Linked DNA regions of Chloroflexus aurantiacus J-10-fl. The protein of the gene in region 1 interacts with the protein of each later gene in a pairwise test. Links are inferred from orthologs where the notes say so. Each region holds a gene or a part of one and is shown on either strand. Other genes may lie near its edges.

The links. The genes of interacting proteins can lie anywhere in the genome.
Region 2: the proteins of dnaE (region 1) and dnaX interact in binary tests that used the Escherichia coli proteins (3 or more experiments, as listed by UniProt). The link is inferred for Chloroflexus aurantiacus J-10-fl from one-to-one orthologs.

Annotation. Positions count from the first base shown.
Region 1 is NC_010175.1:1,400,891-1,409,705, forward strand. The notes cover bases 2,751-7,065. They hold dnaE (DNA polymerase III subunit alpha), read left to right. Parts: upstream 2,751-3,118; coding sequence 3,119-6,865; downstream 6,866-7,065. Outside these bases: CAUR_RS05305 (SpoIIE family protein phosphatase), read right to left, coding at 1-1,041; CAUR_RS05310 (HEAT repeat domain-containing protein), read right to left, coding at 1,050-2,141; CAUR_RS05315 (hypothetical protein), read left to right, coding at 2,329-2,520; CAUR_RS20745 (hypothetical protein), read left to right, coding at 2,529-2,687; CAUR_RS05325 (molybdopterin-containing oxidoreductase family protein), read left to right, coding at 7,960-8,815. UniProt on the Escherichia coli protein: DNA polymerase III is a complex, multichain enzyme responsible for most of the replicative synthesis in bacteria. This DNA polymerase also exhibits 3' to 5' exonuclease activity. The alpha chain is the DNA polymerase catalytic subunit.
Region 2 is NC_010175.1:661,687-667,441, reverse strand. Bases 74-3,013 are described here. They hold dnaX (DNA polymerase III subunit gamma/tau), read left to right. Parts: upstream 74-615; coding sequence 616-2,412; downstream 2,413-3,013. Other genes in these bases: recR (recombination mediator RecR), read left to right, coding at 2,930-3,013; CAUR_RS02655 (YbaB/EbfC family nucleoid-associated protein), read left to right, coding at 2,548-2,850; CAUR_RS02665 (hypothetical protein), read right to left, coding at 74-491. Outside these bases: more of CAUR_RS02665, read right to left, coding at 1-73; more of recR, read left to right, coding at 3,014-3,544; CAUR_RS02645 (roadblock/LC7 domain-containing protein), read left to right, coding at 3,939-4,310; CAUR_RS02640 (DUF3037 domain-containing protein), read right to left, coding at 4,305-4,733; CAUR_RS02635 (HipA family kinase), read right to left, coding at 4,714-5,490; CAUR_RS02630 (alpha-amylase family glycosyl hydrolase), read right to left, coding at 5,490-5,755. UniProt on the Escherichia coli protein: Part of the beta sliding clamp loading complex, which hydrolyzes ATP to load the beta clamp onto primed DNA to form the DNA replication pre-initiation complex.

The DNA of each region.
Region 1 (8,815 bases):
GAAATCACCACCCACAGCCTGCGCCCCGCGACTGAACCCGGCAATACGCCAGCCGGCTGGTTGCGGTAACACCCGTGGTAAGAAAGACTGCTGAATACGGCGGGCAACATCCAGCTCCTCTTCGAGGCGGTTCAGCCGAATCAATTCCGCCTGTGCAGCCTGTAATTGCTGATACGCCGCCAGGAGTTCGGCATTCTTGCGTTCGAGATCATGAATCATGCGCTGATTGGTATTGCGTACCCGACTAACGATACTGCGTAGCATCGTCATTGCCAGGGCCGGACTGGAGCCGATCAAGGTGGCAAACACCGCTTCATTCAGCGCAACCAGGCGACTCGGTTCAATTGCCCGTACAGTTGCCGACCGTGGACTCTGGTCAATCAGGCTCATCTCGCCAATGATTTGGCCGGCGTGAAAGACCTCTAGCCGCAACTCGGTGCCGTTAACGAACGTGATTACCTCTACCGCACCGCTCAAGATCACGAAGCATTCGTTGCCCGGATCGCCCTGATGAAACAATATTTCACCGGCGGCAAGGCGGCATTCGGCCAGACGAGGGGCTAACTCGGCCAGAATCGCTTCAGGTACTACCTGAAAAAGCGGCAAACTCCGCAAGCGATCCAGCATCGTCATTGTTTTGGTTACGATTAACTCGTTCCAGCCACTTGCCGGATCGTGCCGGTACTGGAGGGTGTCAGCGTATTCGCGCACAAAGAAGAGGCCAAGACCACCAATAGTACGTTGTTCAACCTCCCTGCCCAGATCAGGTGGTGGTGCGTCGTGGGGATCGAAGGGGTACCCTCGATCACGAATGATGATAGTCAGCACACCCTGTTCATACTGGCACAACAACTGAATCTGATCGCGGTTTTGTTCATCGTAGCCATACTTGACAATATTGGTAGCGACTTCTTCGATCACCAGTCGCAACAGATAGACATAATCGTGGGGTAATTGCCAATCGGCCTCCAGCGTATCGCTGAAGGCCAACAGTTCAGTTACCGCGTTCCAATCGGCGAAGACACTGATCTGTCGCTGCATGCCAACCTCTACACGGCTAATGGTTCGGTTGGATGGCGACCAGGGGAAAGCGGCAGGGTGGCTCGTAATTTACGCAGCCGAGTAATGGCATCCACAGCAGCTTCGTGAACATTGGGGTCAGTATCGTCGACGGCCTGGGTTAAGGCATTGAGGACGGTTGTGGTTGCGGCTGCCACACCCAACCGCCCCAGCGCGCGCGCTGCTGCTTCGCGAGCGTAGGCGTCAGCATCAGAGAGCATGGGGAGCAGGTGTTCAATCATCTGGGCCGTACCGGCCAGTTCTCCCAACTGACTCACCACCAGGGCTGCTGCCGAGCGCACGAAACTATCGGGATTGTCGAGACATTCAATCAGATGATCGAGGAGTTGTGGCGAGACGATCCGGTCACGCAATTGACCCAGCGTGCGGGCAGCGGCGAAGCGTGTCTCCAGATCGCAATCATGGATCGCCAGTCGGATCAGCGTTTTGACCAGAGGTTGCGGCGGTATCCCATTAATCAGGCCGAGCATACGCGCCGCAGCCGCACGCACATGCGAGGCGCTATCACTCAAACCGTCATGCAGGAGCACCAGATCTGCCGCTGTGTAGTGACCCTCTCGCACGCGCAGACGACGAATCGCTTCATAGCGACTTTGCCAGCCGGGGTCTTGCAATTGACGGCGTAACTGTTCAAAATCACCGCTCTCGAAGGTGTCGAGTTCGGCCAGCAATGTCAGCCGTAACCACTCATCACGTGAACTATTGAGGCGCTGCCGGGCGAGATGCAGCACCTGTAACGCCAGCAGGATTTCTTCGACGGTCAGGCGAAGTTCCGGGCGTGAACGTAATTCGCGCTCAATCAGATGGGCAAGCTGGTAACGCCAGCGGCTGGCACGGCGGACAATGTGATTGGCACCGGGGCCACGTGAAATCTCGGCCAGTGCCAACACAGCGGCAACCGGCTCTTCCTGGAAGGCAGCAAGAAATGGTTCAAGCGCACGCAGGGCAAGGTATCCAAGCACACTACTCACGCCGGCAATTTGTATCTCTTGCCGGGGGTTGCGGGCAAAGGTTGTGAATCGTTCGGCAACCCGCTGCCGCCATGTCTCTCGATCAAACATTGGCAGCCCCCTTTCTTCCCTGCGTCATTGTAGTAGAACGATGATATTTCTATTTTTAGTATATCATACCGTCATAGTATTGCACAGTACTTTAGTACTATTCTTTGATTGCAGAAACATTACAGACGCGATTGCTGCTGTCATATGGTAAGATATGCCGGGAAGTAAGTCTCTGTGGATGATGTATATGAATTCAACACCGGAAGATCCCGATGTTACAACCAGTATTCGCCGAGTACGTCGGGGTTGTGTCATGATGGCAATCATCGTTATTGCCATGACCATTTTTCTGATCAGCGCAACCGGCAATCTCGCGTTTTCGTTATTACTACTTGTCGCAGGAGCACTGCTGGCGCTGGCTTTCTTTGTAGTACGGTGAGGCCATTCATGTCGCCAACCTATCGTCGGGCACTACTGGCTGTGCTGGGACTGGTCTTTGTGATCATCTCCATTGTTGTTGCTTTCCAGCAACCTTTCGGTCTGTGGCACTGGCTCTGGCTGTTGCTGGCCGGGTTGTGCCTGTTTGCGATCCGTCGGCAATCGTAACTGCTTGTTCACCTGTCCAACGCTCTGTTTCTGTTGCATCACGTCCATCTGGCCTGACGACGACGTGTGGTTCCCGCCCTTCCGGTTAAGACCCCGGCAGGGCGTGCCGTGATTCCCATCTGCTTGCTACACCGCCTTCACCACAATATTTCCCCATCCCCGCGACATCGACAACCAGCTACGGTAGCGCGCGCTGAACCGTCATGGTTTACAAACACCTTACAATTGTTGACAAGCCTATTCGCAAGCTACCGCTGATATGTTATAATCAGAACCGAAAGCGTGCGCCTGATAACCTGATATTATGTTGATATAATACCAAAAAACCGACACCACATCTGTTCTTTCGGACAAATGTTTCAGGCTTAGATCGCCTTTCTGCCTTCGTCCAACTGTGTTAAGTGTAAATTGTTTTGAAAGACGAGTACGCCATGCACGACTTTGTTCATCTGCATGTCCACTCTGAATACAGCCTGCTCGATGGCTATGCCACAACGAAAGGCATTACCCAGCGTGCTGCCGAATTGGGGATGGACAGTATCGCCCTGACCGATCACGGGGTGATGTACGGCGCGATGGAGTTCTACGAGGCGGCGAAAAAGGCCGGTATCCGCCCGATTATCGGTGTCGAAGCCTACATGGCCCCCGGCTCACTGAGCGACCCGATGACAAAAGGGGCAAAAAACTATTTTCATTTGCTGTTGCTGGCCCAAAATGAGGTGGGATACCGTAATCTGGTGAAACTCACCACGCGCGCCCATCTTGACGGGATGGGAAAGGGTGTGTTTGCCCGCCCCCGTATCGACCGGCAATTGCTGGAAGCGCATCACGAAGGCCTGATCGTTACCTCGGCCTGTCTGGCTGGCGAGGTGTTGCACTATCTGAAAGCGGGAGACCGTCGTGCAGCCGTTGAAACCGCCGCATATTACCGTGACCTGCTCGGCCCCGACCGTTACTATCTTGAGTTGCAACTGCATGACAATACCCCTGAACTCGAGCCGCTGAACGATGAGTTAGTGAAGATCGGGCGCGAACTGGGTATTCCACTGGTAGCCACCAGTGACGCGCATTTCGTCCGTCCAGAAGATAAAGCAACCCAGCACAAGATTATGGCGATGGGGATGAATATGACCTACGCCGAGTTTTGTGCTCGTGAATACGCGATGGACGAGAGCTACCATATCTTGTCGGGCGAGCAGATGTGGGAGCGGTTTAAACGCTACGGTACTGAACCGCTGGAAAACACTCGTCGCATCGCCGATATGTGCCGGTTGAAGCTGGAGTTTGGACGGGTTCAGTTGCCGGTCTTTGAGTTACCGCCGGGCCACGATGCCGCCTCATATCTACGCCTCGTGTGTGAAGAGGGTTTGATGCGCCGGTTCAATGGTCAGCCACCTGCTGAGTATATGAATCGGTTGGCGTATGAACTGGATGTGATTAATCAAACCGGCTTCCCTGATTACATGTTGATCGTATGGGATTACGTGAAATTTGCCCGTTCACGCGGTATCCCCTGTCTGCCGCGTGGATCTGCCGGTGCATCGCTCGTGCTCTACGCCCTCGGCATCACCGATGTCGATCCGGTCAAGAATAAGCTGCTCTTCGAGCGTTTCCTCTCGCCCGAACGTCTGGAAATGCCCGATATTGACACCGATTTCGCCGACTCGCGCCGCCAGGAGATTCTTGACTATATCGCCGATAAGTACGGGCGGGAGAATGTTGCGCAGATTATTACCTACGGTACGCTCGGGGCCAAAGCGGCCATTCGCGATATGGGCCGTGTGCTCGGTCTCGATCCCGGTGAGGTAGATCGGGTCGCCAAACTGATTCCAGCGTTACCGGTTGGCACCACCATCGCCCAGGCCCTTGAGCGCGTCCCAGAGTTGAAGCAGATCTACGAAACCCAGCCCCACCTGCGCGAACTGATCGATGAGGCACAGAAGGTTGAAGGCCGGATGCGGTCAGTTGGCACGCATGCCTGTGGCGTGGTGGTCAGTCGAACACCGCTGGCCGAGCTGGTGCCCCTGCAACGCACGACCAAAGACGAGAATGCGTTGATGGCTGCGTTTGAAGGGCCGACCCTGGCCAAGATGGGTCTGCTGAAGATGGATATTCTCGGTCTAACCAACCTTTCCGTGGTGGCCGAGGCCCTCAAGTATATCGAGCAGACGACTGGCCGGCGGATGTGGCTTGATGAAATTCCACTTGATGATCCAAAGGTTTTTGAGGCATTAGGACGAGGCGAAACGAAGAATGTCTTCCAACTAGAATCGGCGGGAATGACGCGCTACCTGATGCAATTGAAGCCAACCCGCGTTGAAGACCTCTACGCCATGGTGGCGCTCTATCGCCCCGGCCCACTTGAGCAGATTCCAGTCTATATTCAGAACAAAAATAATCCATCCCAGATCCGCTATCTCCACCCCGTGCTCGAACCGATCCTGTCCGACACCTACGGTGTGATCGTCTATCAGGAGCAGATTATGCAACTGTTGCAGACGGTCGCCGATTATACGCTCGGTCAGGCCTATATCGTTATCAAGGCGATCAGCAAGAAGAATCGCGAACTGATGGCCGAAAATGAGGCTATTTTCAAGCAAGGGTGCCAGCGCAAAGGCATTAGTAAGGAGATTGCCGATCAGCTCTGGGAGTTGATCTTGCCGTTCGCCGGCTATTCGTTTAACCGACCGCACGCCACGCTCTACGGTTTGCTCAGTTATCAGACCGCCTGGCTAAAGGTGAATTATCCGGTCGAGTATATGACCGCTGTGCTGACCGGTGCGGGTGGCGTAATTGAAGATGTGACGAAGGCGGCACTCGAAGCACGGCGTCTGGGTGTGGCAGTACTGCCCCCTGATGTCAACCGCTCGCACAAGGGCTTCACTATCGAACCACTTGCCCAACCGTTGCCGCCGGGCGTAACCCACCAACGCGGTATTCGCTTTGGCTTGATGGCAATCAAGAATGTCGGCGAAGGGCCAGTAGAAGCGATCATTGCTGCACGCGAGGCAGGTGGCCCCTTCCAATCGCTGGAAGACCTCTGTGCGCGCGTTGATCGCCACGCGCTGAACAAGCGTACCCTGGAAAGCCTGATCAAAGCCGGTGCACTCGACTCGCTCCCTGGCACGCGCCGCCAGAAGCTGGCAATCCTCGATCAGGCCGTCAGCGCCGGGATCGAAGCCCAGAAGGCGCGTGAAATCGGCCAGAGTAGCCTGTTTGATATCTTTGGTGAAGCAACCACCGCCAATCCGGTGGTGGCCCGTATTCCGTTGCCGCTGATCGTCGAGAGTCCTGCCGATCAGAAAGAGGTGCTGCTCTGGGAAAAGGAGCTGCTCGGATTGAATATTTCCGATGATCCCATCGCTAAGGCCCTCGAAGGTGTCGATCTCAGCGGTGCTACCGAACTTGGTTCGATTGATGCTGAACATATCGGAGAGACGCTCACCTTCGTGGGAGTGCTGAGTGGGGTGCGTCGGATTGCGACAAAGAAGGGCGAGACGATGCTGGTCGCCAATCTTGAAGATTTGACCGGCAGCATCGAGATAGTGGTCTTTCCAAAGGTGCTGGCGAAGTACGCCGATCTATTACAAAATGACGCTGTAGTGCGGATTACGGCAAAGGTTGATAACCGTCGTGATACACCCCAACTGGTAGTCGATCACGTGGAAACGCCCGCGTCAGTAGATCAGACAACAAGCGCCCAACCGCTTGAAATGGATCTGGAAGGGGTAAGCGATGATCTGAACGGCGAAGGCGGTGTGGAATTGCCGGCGCCACCGGTATCGCCAGCACCAGCACCAACTCCTACCCCGGCTCCGGCATCTCCGCCGCCGGTCAGACCGCCGGTTGTGCGCACCCGCCAGCCGGTCAAGCTCGCCAGTAATGGGAATGGTCATGGCGGTCACCATGCACCAGAACCGCCACGGGTTGACGGGCCGCCGGCGCGTAATCTACGCATCTACCTGCCGCGTAGCCACGATTTTGATGCCGATATTGCATTGATGCAGCATGTCCACACGATTCTGAGCAGCAGTCATGGTAATGACCAGGTCACACTGTATCTGCCAAATGGGGTGGGCATGGTCGTCTTACAGTCGCAGCATACCATTACCCTCTCCGATGCCCTGGTTGCCGAACTGAAGCAGGTGCTTGGCCCTGACCGGGTGCTGGCGATGTAAGCACGGTGAGGGTAAGCATTCGCGGTTGGGTGGTTGACGCGGAAATTAGGAAATTGAGTAGGGAGCACGGTATACGGCATGCCGTGCCCCCTACTTTGTACTGTCACATCAGGTTGCGCTGTCGTATCTACATCCCGCTCCCAGCGGGCGGACTGGAGCAGGGGCGTGTCACATAGCACCGCTGGGAGCTGTGAACACGTGACATACCATACTAGAACTTAAAAGCTGTGCTGTCGATCTCCCAGACTGTCGCACAGACGCATGAACGCTTGCCAATCACCACGACAGCCTACCCTGCGCCCAACCCGTTGGTATGGGCTTTTCATTACCCATAATTCTGTAGTCACCCGCTGCATTCTTCATCAGGGACTATCCCAGCGTGCACTCCTCCGGACATCACCGCTCGGCACCAGCCCTGTCGTGATGCCGAAGCTATTCGGTTTATCCGCCCGTCGCCGCAGGGATCACCAACGATAACCAGATGGACACCGTGGTGACGGACGGGGGTGTCTTGCCAGGTGGGGTAGGACTGGGTGCTTCCCAGACGGACGCTCATCCCCGCGGTGGGCGCTGCTGCACCCTGATCGGGCATCACCGGGTGCCCGCCGGCGACCATTGGCGTCCTGGGGATGGCGTCAGCATCCCGCACCGGCATTGGCAGGGGCGCACGGCCGTGCGCCCCTACCGGGCACGGTCAGGGCGATCCCTGCTAGCCCGTGACACGACCGATGCACCATACTGGCTACCTGGCAACATATGGGTAATTGCATAGGTTGGTATGGGGGAGAGCAGCTTCGTTCGTGTCATCATAGACTGGATTGATTGCCTTGCCTGCGCATCATGCGCGTCTCGCGTCGTTTGGAGTAGGGGCACGGCATGCCGTGCCCCTACGACTCCCGGCGTACCAGGTAAGTAAGACGCAGGTGTCGCCCCTACGGGCGTCCAGCGGTGCATCGTTCAGGTGCAGTATCGGGGTCATCGTTGACTGATGTGTCACGACCAGATTTGATATCATCCAGTTCTGAAGCGGATTCTGGTCACAACAATTTGAGAGTGCTACAATACGTAAAATAACCGCTAGCGGAGAGATTGCTATGACAACACAACGTGTTCGTGGTTGCTGCCCGCATGATTGCCCCGATACCTGTGCCACCATAACGGAAGTGCGTGATGGACGGGCAGTCGCGTTTTATGCCGATCCTGAACATCCGATCACCCAGGGCTGGCTGTGTGCCAAAGTCCGTCCGTACCTCGAACGAGTGTACAGTCCTGATCGGCTGCTCTACCCACTCCGTCGGGTAGGACCAAAAGGCAGCGGACGCTGGGAACGGATAAGCTGGGACGAAGCGATCACTACCATCGCAGAGCGCTGGCAGGCAATTATCGCCGAATACGGTGCTGCTGCGATCCTGCCCTATTCGTACAGCGGCACGCTGGGTTTGCTGCAAACGGCGATTGTTGATGCCCGCTTGTGGAACCGGATGGGAGCCAGCGGTCTGGATCGAACGATCTGCTGTGCTGCTGCCCACGCTGCTGTCTATGCCACGCTCGGTGCCCGCCGCAGTCCTGACTACGACGACCTGCGGCACAGCCGGCTCATAATCCTTTGGGGACATAATCCGGCCAGTGCCGGCCCTCACGCAATGCCGTTTATCCGTCAGGCACAGCGTGCCGGTGCCTATGTGGTGGTGATCGATCCACGACGGACGGCTACCGCTCGCTCTGCCGATCTCCATCTGGCGATCAGGCCGGCAACCGATGGGGCGCTGGCCTTGGGCATGATGAATGTCATCTTCGCTGAAAACCTGCACGATGAGGCATGGTTAGAAGCGCATACGGTTGGCTGGCGTGAATTGCGCGCGCGGGCTGCCGAATATGATCCCGAACGGGTAGCAACCATTACCGGACTGCCGGTATCAACCATCATTGAACTGGCCCGTCGCTATGCAA
Region 2 (5,755 bases), 740 kb from region 1 along the record:
AACTGGCGAGTAACGGTCAGTTGTGCCAGGACTGGTTCCTGATTGACGCTGTACTGTATCGTAGCGTTGATATCGAGATTTTGCTCGATGTCGGGTTGGTCCGCGAAGAGATCAATCACCTTCTTTGTCAGGGCTGATGCATCTGCTGTCGCTTGCTCGGCATGACTCAGTGGTAAGTGGTAGGTCAGCTCAAATCCCAGCAGATTTCGCGTATCGATTGGTTGACCAACCAGTTGATTGAAGGTTTCAATCATCGCCTGACCGTGTAAAGAGATGACGGTGAGTTCTGCCGGCCATTGCAGGCTGATCACTGCCCGTAAGGGCAGCCGTACCCAGGGGCCACGTTTATCTATGTTTGGCGGGAAGCACGTAACGTGCAGGCTTCGCCCCAACGTGTGTGCGTCTATTAACTCTTGGGTATGGACAATATTGATCTGTTGGTGCTCAAGCTCTTCGATCAGAACTGAGATAAGTTGCTCATAGGTGAGCATAAAAGCCCTCTGTAGCAGATCGACAATACCTGTATCTCGATTATACCACTCTCGGCGCGGAAGTGGGGTACCTCCTCTGGTATAATACGAGATGCTGTGCGGGTCAAGATCATCGGAAAGCGTAATGGCAGTTCAGTCGCTCTATCGAAAATGGCGTTCACAGACCTTTGCTGAGCTGGTCGGGCAGGAGCATGTCGTACAGACGCTCCGCAATGCGATTGCCGAAGATCGGGTTGGCCATGCCTACCTGTTTACCGGCCCCCGTGGTGTTGGGAAGACGACCATGGCTCGCCTGCTTGCCAAAGCAGTGAATTGTCTTAACCCCGATCCCACCGCTCGACCGTGCGGCGTGTGCGAGATGTGTGCTGCCATTGCTGAAGGGCGTGCAGTTGATGTGATCGAGATGGATGCCGCTTCCCACACCAGTGTGGAAGATGCGCGCGAGATTATCGAGCGGGTGCAGTTTCGACCAGCCGAAGCTCGCATGAAGGTCTACATTATCGACGAGACCCACATGCTCTCGACAGCAGCGTTCAATGCCTTGCTGAAAACGCTGGAAGAGCCACCCGATCATGCCCTCTTTATCCTTGCAACCACCGAAGTTCATAAGGTTCCCGCCACGATTCTGTCACGCTGCCAGCGCTTTACCTTCGTTCGCCATAGTGTTTCGGCAATGGCCGCTCATCTCCGCCGGATTGCAGCGGCAGAAGGAATTGTGCTGGCCGATGGTGTGCCTGAAGCAATTGCGCGCGCTGCCACCGGCAGTATGCGTGATGCGCTCGGTATTCTCGAGCAACTGGCTTCGTTTGTCGAAGGCCCGATCACGCTACCACAGGTGCAAAGCCTGCTTGGGATGACGGCAGCGGCTGAAGTTGATGCGTTGATCACGGCTCTTGTCAATCACGATCTGACAGCAGCGCTGCGCGCAGTGCATGGGGTTGCCAATCAGGGGGCTGATGTGCGTCAGTTTACCCGCGATCTGGTGGAACGTCTGCGCGCAGTGATGGTGCTGAAGGCGACCGGTGATCGCACACTGCTTGATTTGAGCGATGACGAAGTGGCGCTCTTGGGGCAATGGGTGCAGCAGGCCGATATGGCTGCGTTGGTACATTGGGTGAAGCTGTTTAGCAATCTCGATGCACAGTTACGTACAACACCCTATGGTCAGTTACCGCTCGAAGTGGCAGTCGTTGAAGCGTTGCTGGTGCCACCACCGGTTGCGCAACCTGCCTCTTCATCTGCGTCACGTTCCGCTTCATTGGCAGGACGTACCCCTACCAGCCGTCCCAGTGCTGCTGTACCGGCAATCGTTCCGCAAACCGAACCCGTTCGCGCCCCGGCACATCCCGAACCAGTGCCGCCCAGCGTTGTTGCGCCGCCGCCACCTCCAGTACCCGAACCGGTATCTGCATCCGGCAGTGAAGTACCGTCGGATGTCACACCTGTCTCCGATCCACCACCGCCACCGCCAGAGGCATGGGCAGCGACCCGCCAGATGCGTCCGCCTGCCGATCCTGCTGTTGCTCGTGCTGCCGATGCTGATATGTCGGTGCTTGAACAGCTTGAGGCGATCTGGGAAGATTTCAAGCGTGATGTTCGTCCGCGCAGTCCGACGGTGCAGGCGTTGCTCAATAGTGCGCGTCCGTATGATGTCGAAGGCAATACTATCGTGCTGCTGGTGACATCCTCGTTCCATAAAGAACGCCTGGAAGAACCGAAGAATCGGTCGCTTCTCGAAGATTTATTGCGTCGTCGTTTGGGGAAGACCTACGCGGTACGCTGTACCATCGAGGAAAAATCGGTTGAACCCACCGATCTGCGTGGGAAAATTCGCGAAGCTCGTAAAGATGAACTGGTTCGTGCTGCATTGAATATCTTCGATGCCCATATTGTAGATATCGAACCGCTCGATCCTGAATAATGTTTGCGGGATAGCTGTACAATTGTGTAGCAGTGTGGTACTCTACCCATATCTACGCTCACATGTCTTCGCCGGCTTCACGTGTTCTGGTACAGGCAATTGCAATATTAAGGTGAATAGAAGGGAGTCTGTCTGATGAATCAGCGTCAGCTCATGCAAATGGCTCAACAGATGCAACGCCAGATGCAGAAGGTGCAGGAAGAACTGGCTGCCACCATTGTCGAAGGTACGGCTGGTGGTGGTGCGATCACGGTCAAAATGAACGGTCATCGCGAAGTGCAATCGATCACGATTTCGCCAGAGGTTGTCGATCCTGATGATGTTGAGATGTTGCAGGATCTGTTGTTAGTTGCGATCAATGACGCCTCGCGCAAAGCGCAGCAGTTGGCCGAAGAGCGTATGCAGCCGTTGACTGGTGGTCTCAAGGGGTTGTTCTAAACCGGCATTGTCGTCCTGGTGATGAGGGGAATGCGTCGGCATTGCGCATTGTCACCGACGAATCTGTGGTGGAGATGATATGACCGTTCGCACGGATCAATTGATTGCCGCACCGGTGGCTCGTCTAATCGAGGAATTTGCCAAACTGCCCGGTATCGGCCCAAAGACGGCGTCACGTCTGACCTTTTATCTCTTACGGGCTGAACCAAAACAGGCGCTGGCGCTGGCGCAAGCTATTCTCGATGTGAAAGAACAGGTTGGCTACTGCCGACGCTGTTTTAACATCACCGTGGGTGAGCTGTGTGCAATTTGTCTCGATCCGTCGCGCGATCAAACCAAAATCTGTGTGGTTGAAGAGCCGCTCGATGTGCTGGCTATCGAGCGCACCGGTGCCTACCGCGGTCTGTATCATGTCCTCCACGGCCACATTGCTCCGCTCGAAGGTATCTATCGCGAAGATCTCAAGATTGAAGAGCTACTCGCGCGGGTTCGCTCCGAACCTGTTCAGGAAGTGATCCTTGCCACAAACCCCAATACCGAGGGTGAGGCCACCGCCTTTCTGCTGCTTCGCGACCTCGCACCTCTTGGTGTACGGGTGACCCGGCCAGCACGGGGGTTGCCGACCGGTGGCGATCTCGAATGGGCCGATCCGGAAACGCTTGGCTCCGCCTTTGAAGGACGACGTGAGTTGTAAGCCGGTGCCTGGGTTAGTATTGCCAAATGTCCTTCCTTCCTGTCGAAAGCCAAAAAAGGTACTTCCTCCCCCTCAACGGAGGGATGTCAGGGGGGGCGTCCTCCGCCAGCGGGGAAATCCCAGGCGCACATTTTCTCTCCCCAACGGGGAGAGGTCAGGAGAGGGGCGTCCTCCGCCAGCGGGGAAATCCCAGGCGCACATTTTCTCTCCCCAACGGGGGGAGGTCAGGAGGGGGGCGTCCTCCGCCAGCGGGGAAATCCCAGGCGCATATTTCCTCCCCCCAGCGGGGGGGCAGGAGGGGGGCGTCCTCCCTCCCCATCGGGGGGATGCCAGGGAAGGGGCTACAACAACCGAAATACTCTTTCAGCAAGCCTGTTAATTGCAGTAAACCTGTATGAATGTCAATACCATTTTGAATGAAGCTATTACCGGCGTGAAAGGCGCGCAGTTCGCCGGCATCATCGGTACCGATGGTCTGAGTGTGGCAATTGCCTACCATCCAGGTGCTGCCGAACTCGACTTCGATATCGAACTGGCCGAACTTGAACTGGCCGATTTAGCCTCGCGGGCAGCGGCAGCGGCTGATCGGATCGGGGTTGGTTATGTGCGCGATCTGGTTCTCGAAACCGATGCGCTCTTGATGCTGGCTTCGCAAATTATTCCCGGCTACTACGGTATCCTTGGGGTGCTGAGCGAAACTGCAAATCTGGGTAAGGCCCGCTTTGCCCTCCAGGCAATGATCGAGCGGGTACGGGTTGAGTTATAAAGCGCCTGCCTCGTGAGCGCGTTCGTCAATCGCCTGACCCGGCAAGACGACCATCTGCTGAAAGATATGGTCGAGCATCACCTGTGGAGCATCGCACAAGCCGCAGTGCACTGCTGACGGCTGGATCATTGTACTGCGCGTTGCCGTCAGCCAGCGAAAGCGCTCGTAAATCGGCAATTCGCCAATCGGCCCGGCTCCAGCACCACCGGCACACACCATTTCAAACGCCGCCAGTTGCTCGTGCACCGGCGCCAGGTCGAGATCAGGCCAGAGAGCGGCAATCCGTGCCTCGTTGAGATGAATCCGTATCCCCAAAAAGCGATGTTGCCGACACAACAACACCACCCCAATGTTGATCTGCTCACCACGCTCTACCCGTGGCACCAGGCGCAGTAATGCATATTCAAAGGCGCTCGTGGACATCGATAGCCTCCTGTACGAATGCGCGCGGTGCAGCGAGTCGTAGACTCAAATATTCAACATAGGCTGCACGGTGGTCTTCTACTGAGGAAAACCGCTGGTCAATAAGCCATTCATCGGGGACGTTCGCCACAATGCGCCAGAGCAGATCTGTGTTGATATGATCTGCCAGTTCACGGTCGGCTGCTTCCAGATCGCTGGCCGCTGCTATCAACACATGATCGCGAATCTGGCTGAAGGGTTTGCGAGCGTGATTCTGGTAATCATTCCAGGTGTAATGAATGTACAGCGCTGCACCGTGGTCGATCAAGAAGAGCCGGCGGTGCCACCAGAGGAGATTGGTGTTGCGGGGCGTGCGATCAACATTGGTGATGAAGGCATCAAACCAGACGATAAGTGACGCCAGTTTACGGTCAAGTGCACGGACAGATGTCGGATCAAATGCCAGCGCACCGGGCAGGAAATCAACGGCTAGATTCAATCCGGCGCTGGCTGTAATCAGGTCTTGAATCTCACCATCCGGTTCGTTGCGTCCCAACGCCGGATCGATCTCAATCAACACCAGCTCTGGAACGGGCAGGCCAAGCGCACGCGCCAGTTCACCACAGATCAGCTCGGCAACCAGCACTTTTGGCCCCTGTCCTGCCCCGCGAAACTTTACGACGTACAGGCCATCATCATCGGCTTCGACAATCGCCGGTAATGAACCGCCTTCACGCAACGGTGTGACATAACGAGTTGCAGTTACTTTTCGTAACATTAGCGCTCCAACCTGAATATGTATCCGGTTTGAGCCGGTATTTCGATCCCCGGTTGATACTCCACGATACGCCCGTCGGCGATGGTAAGCGGCACCGGCGGTGCCGGTGGCGTGCCGAAGAGTGCGGTCACCTGGTAGGTGCCTGCCGGCAGGTCGCTCTCACCTGATGATAGTGTAAACGGTGGCGTGGGTACTTTGTCAAAATTAATCACCACCAAAACCATGTCTTCACCACTGCGCCTGATGTACGCGGCGACACTGGCAC